DNA from 2 places in the Lysinibacillus sp. G4S2 genome. Region 1 is predicted to be linked to the other one. Evidence: riboswitches for the same ligand, from Rfam matches in the RefSeq annotation. Region 1 holds a riboswitch; the other holds the start of a gene.
The links. A riboswitch is a leader RNA that binds a small molecule or an ion and turns the genes downstream of it on or off. The one in region 1 is predicted to bind cobalamin.
Positions count from the first base shown of each region.

Region 2: it holds a riboswitch for cobalamin, as region 1 does, so the genes downstream of both, QUF91_RS13075 (ABC transporter substrate-binding protein) here and QUF91_RS16780 ((2Fe-2S) ferredoxin domain-containing protein) in region 1, are expected to answer to the same signal.

Region 1 is NZ_JAUCFJ010000002.1:3,251,598-3,253,800, forward strand. Features, by position in the region: gene cobJ (precorrin-3B C(17)-methyltransferase) at 1-689, opposite strand, end outside; gene QUF91_RS16780 ((2Fe-2S) ferredoxin domain-containing protein) at 694-1,065, opposite strand; cobalamin riboswitch at 1,208-1,391, opposite strand; cobalamin riboswitch at 1,634-1,818, shown strand; gene QUF91_RS16785 (energy-coupling factor ABC transporter permease) at 2,051-2,203, shown strand, end outside.
Region 2 is NZ_JAUCFJ010000002.1:2,547,547-2,549,749, reverse strand. Features, by position in the region: gene QUF91_RS13080 (precorrin-3B methylase) at 1-290, opposite strand, end outside; gene QUF91_RS13075 (ABC transporter substrate-binding protein) at 347-1,348, opposite strand; cobalamin riboswitch at 1,528-1,714, opposite strand; gene QUF91_RS13070 (elongation factor G) at 1,905-2,203, shown strand, end outside.

The DNA.
Region 1 (2,203 bases):
ATCACAACGGTTGTTAGCATACCAATATCGTGTTCTAGCATTTCTGCCAAAGTTGTCATTGTAATTTCCTGGCGTTCACGATACGCGCTTTTCACAAGTCCTACCGGCGTATCTGGAGAGCGATATTCTAATAAAATTCGTTGTGCCTCCACAATTTGTCTCGTACGACGACCACTCTTTGGGTTATAAAGAGCAATAACAAAATCCGCCATTGCGGCTGCTTCTACTCGTTTTGCAATTAAATTCCAAGGCGTTAAGTGGTCACTTAAACTAATCGTACAGGCGTCATGCATAATCGGAGCACCTAGTAAACTTGCACACGAATTGATAGCCGAAATACCCGGAACAATTTCTACCTCAACACCAGTTGCTTCCGTCCAGCCTAGCTCGATTAATACCTCATACACTAATCCCGCCATGCCATAGACACCAGCATCTCCGCTCGAAATAACAGATACGATACTGCCTGCCTCTGCTTGGCGGACCGCTTCCTGTGCACGTGAAACCTCTTCTGTCATACCGGTACTAATAATTGACTTTGCACTTACTAAATCCTGAATAAGTTCAACATAAGTTTTATAGCCTATGATCATATCACTTTGTTGTAGTGCCTCCACAGCACGAGTCGTAATATGTTTAAAATCTCCAGGTCCAAAGCCAACTACGAAAATCTTCCCTTTTTGCGACATTTTGTTACCCCTCTTTCACCTTTTCAATACCTTTAATGGCTGTTGTTTGTGCTGTACGCTGTAACGAACCTTCACGCAGTGTAAAGACATGCTCATTATGTAACGATTCGTGATTTAAATCTTGAACAAGTGCCCGCGCATGCTCTGTGGTCGGCACACGGTACCAATTCCCTTGAGGATAAGCGATGACAACACAAGCATCCTTACACCTACCATTACAGCGTGTCCTTGTCGTATGTATTTCCTTATCAATCGCCAGCAACTGAATTTCATCACGGATTGCCTGTGTAATTTCCTCTCCATCTTTTTTCATACAGCTACTGCCATTGCAAATAAAAAGATGCGTTTTCATCCCCTCTAAATTCCATGTTGTCATTGTTGTTCTCCCCTCATTTGCTTTTAGGAAAAAGAAAAAACCTTTACTCTAGACGAAGAGTAAAGGTTTTGTAGAAGCCAAATTAAAACGAATATATACAGGTACTCGCTCTCGCTTCAACTTCTCCCTCCGAAAAGTTTGCATGCATTTATCGCAATAAGCAGGTTTCCTGACTTAAGCTTCCTTTTACTTTCGCGCCTTCCCGAGTTTTCACTAGTGGCATTTGCGATTTCATCAGCTATTACAGTAGCGGGGGCTGTATCGGATTTTCACCGATTTCCCTATTATCTCGAAAATATTCGAGCACTTATTGACGTTTTTATATGAAATTGTATTTTTTATGTAATAGAAATCTGTCTCTATCATAGCTTATTTTTTTAAAATTTCAATATTTCTTTCTTAATTTGTGGCATTTTTATTAATTATTCAGCAAATTTCCCCTAGAAAAAAGGGAAATTCCTCTTCTGTATTATCCGAATTTTCTACAATGCCCCTCAATTTAAAAAATTTTTCATAAAAAAGATAGCTTGTTTACGGAAATTCATGTTACACTTTGTCGTGAAATCTCACAACTTCATCTTTTTTCGGTGCGAATTGTTCATCAATTCGCTTAAAAGGGAAGCCGGTTTAAGTCCGGCGCGGTCCCGCCACTGTACTAGGGAGTTTTATAGATAATGTCACTGTCCAAAGGATGGGAAGGCCTATAAAACGTTGAACTAAAGCCAGGAGACCTGCCGAAAAATAAGTGATCGTTTCAACCTACGAGGATAGGTGTGCGCCTAGCAGATTAGATTTTTAATTACTTTTTTAGCTATGCACTTTTCCTGAATCGGAGAAGTGTTTTTTTTATCTTCATTTTCATCTCAAGGTGGTAGATGCGTACAGATATGGTTCCGGTTGAGGAGCAAAACACCTATTTTATGGCAAGGTGAAATAATTTCGTTCGCACGCTAATTCGAAAATTTTAATGTAAGGAGGAGAGATTTTGAAATTCTCAGGTTGGAAGCTTAGTTATTTCTTACTGGCATTTTTATTCGTGCCAAATCGTGCATTTGCTATGCATATCATGGAGGGCTTTTTGCCGATTGAATGGGCAATTTTTTGGTGGGTCATTTCCATTCCATTTATTATTTTAGGA
Region 2 (2,203 bases), 700 kb from region 1:
CAGGCCTTCATCGCCACAATCGGTCCTTGCTTTGCCACATACAGGCCAGCGTCTTCTAGTTCCTCAATCGTATCTTCTACATCTTCTGTTGGAATTGATAGTAATATGCTATACGAGGCAGAGTATTTGATAGCACCAGTCTTCCCTACAACCTTTGCAATTGTTTGGAATTGTGCAGGAGTATAATGCTTATTTATAATACCGGGGCTTACTGCAAGACGAGTAAAATCGCCATTGTTATTTAACTTTTCAAAGGTTTTGTCCGGTATATTCGTATGGAATGCATTCATTGTTTAACGCTCCTTATAAAAAAGGGGCTAGCGTTTTGCTAACCCCAAATTTTTTTCTAGTTTTCAAAGCTCTCAGGATAGAAGCCCTTAGCTAATATTTGAATAGCTTCTGCAGCACGAACCCCTTCTGACGCAGCAGAAAGTGGTAAGATGACAAAACGTTCATTTTTAACTGCTTCCATTTCTTTCAACGCTGGATCATGTTTTAAGAATTTTATTTTTTCTTCCGCCGTTTTTTCTCCGTAATCAACGACAACAACGACTTCTGGATTACGCTCTACTGCATCTTCTTTTGATACCGTAGTCCATCCTGATTCCACATCACCAAAAATATTTTTACCGCCAGCAATCGTCACAAGCTCATTCATAAAGTTTTGTCCAGTGGTTAAGACATCTTTATCACCACTGTCATAAACTAAAACGCGTAGGTCTTTCTTATCTTGTGGTAATTTTGCACGAACAGCGTCTACATCCTTCGTCATTTGTTCAATTAAAGCTTCTCCACGATCCTCAACGCGAAAAATTTTTGCGATATTTCGAATATCTGTGAAAATATCTTTTAAAGTTGGTTTCGTCATATTTGAGGCTGTATGTAAATAAGTGTGAATCCCCAATGCCTCTAGCTCTTCCTGTGTACCAACACCTTTCTCCCCAAAGGCGCTTTTCCAACCTCCGTATATAAAGTCTGCTTCTGCATCAATAACCTGTTCCTTTGAAGGATACTGTTTAGCTAACACCGGCACATTATCGTATGCAGCTTGTAGGGGCTCATAAATTTTGTCATCTAAGTATGCCGTCCCTACCATTGAATCTTCCAAGCCTAACGCTAACATTATTTCTGTGACATGCTGATTTAAGCTAATCGCTTTTTTTGGTGCTTCCTTATATATTTGTGTTGTTCCATTATTTTCAATCGTAATTTCTGTCGTTTCAGCTTGCGAAGGCTCTACCTTCTCACCTTGTGCTGCTGATTCTGGTTTGTCCTTTGCATTACACGCGCCAAGTATAGCGATTAACGATATCGCAATGACAAGCCACAAGCTTTTCCATTTCTTCATGTCCTCTTCTCCTTTGCTGTTAACTATATAGAAAGAAATCTTTTGACTCCTTTGCTACCTGAATGACACTCGCTGATTTAAGTTAAAAAGGGCATAAAAAAATCCCCTTGTTTCCAAGAGGTTAGCATAGTGAAAGAAAGGTTCTTCAACCTATTCACTATCCCCATCCTCGTGGTTTAAGTAAAAAATACACATTGGCAGGTATCCTGGCTTAGGTTCATCATCTATACACCTTCCCATAGCATGGCTACAGTGGTATCTCGTATAGACTCCCCATTTACAGTTGCGGGACAGCATCGGATTCGCACCGATTTCCCTTTTAAGCAAATAATAAAAGTCATTTGCACCAATAAGTCGTTATATTTTTTGTTGTCAATGATATTGATAAACTAGCAAAAGAAATTTTTGGTCGCAATCTCACAAAAAATCCATAAAATCATAATCATGAATATATTAGCACTATTTCGACATAAATACTAACTATTTTACACGAAATCTTTTTCTAGTAATTCTGTTACAATGGTGAAAGATGAAAAATAGAAACGGGGATTTTTTTATGCATGTAACAATTGGTGTACTCGCTCACGTTGATGCAGGAAAAACTACATTTTCTGAGCAGTTACTATTTCATACAAAAAGTATTCAAGCCCGCGGACGAGTGGATCACCAGGATACATTTCTAGATAATCATGAGCTAGAGCGTCAGCGAGGTATTACAATTTTTGCAGAGCAAGGTCGTATGACGATTGGAAATGATACATATACGTTAATTGATACACCTGGGCACGTCGATTTTTCACCAGAAATGGAACGTGCTATTCGTGTTATGGATTATGCCATCATTGTTATAAGTGC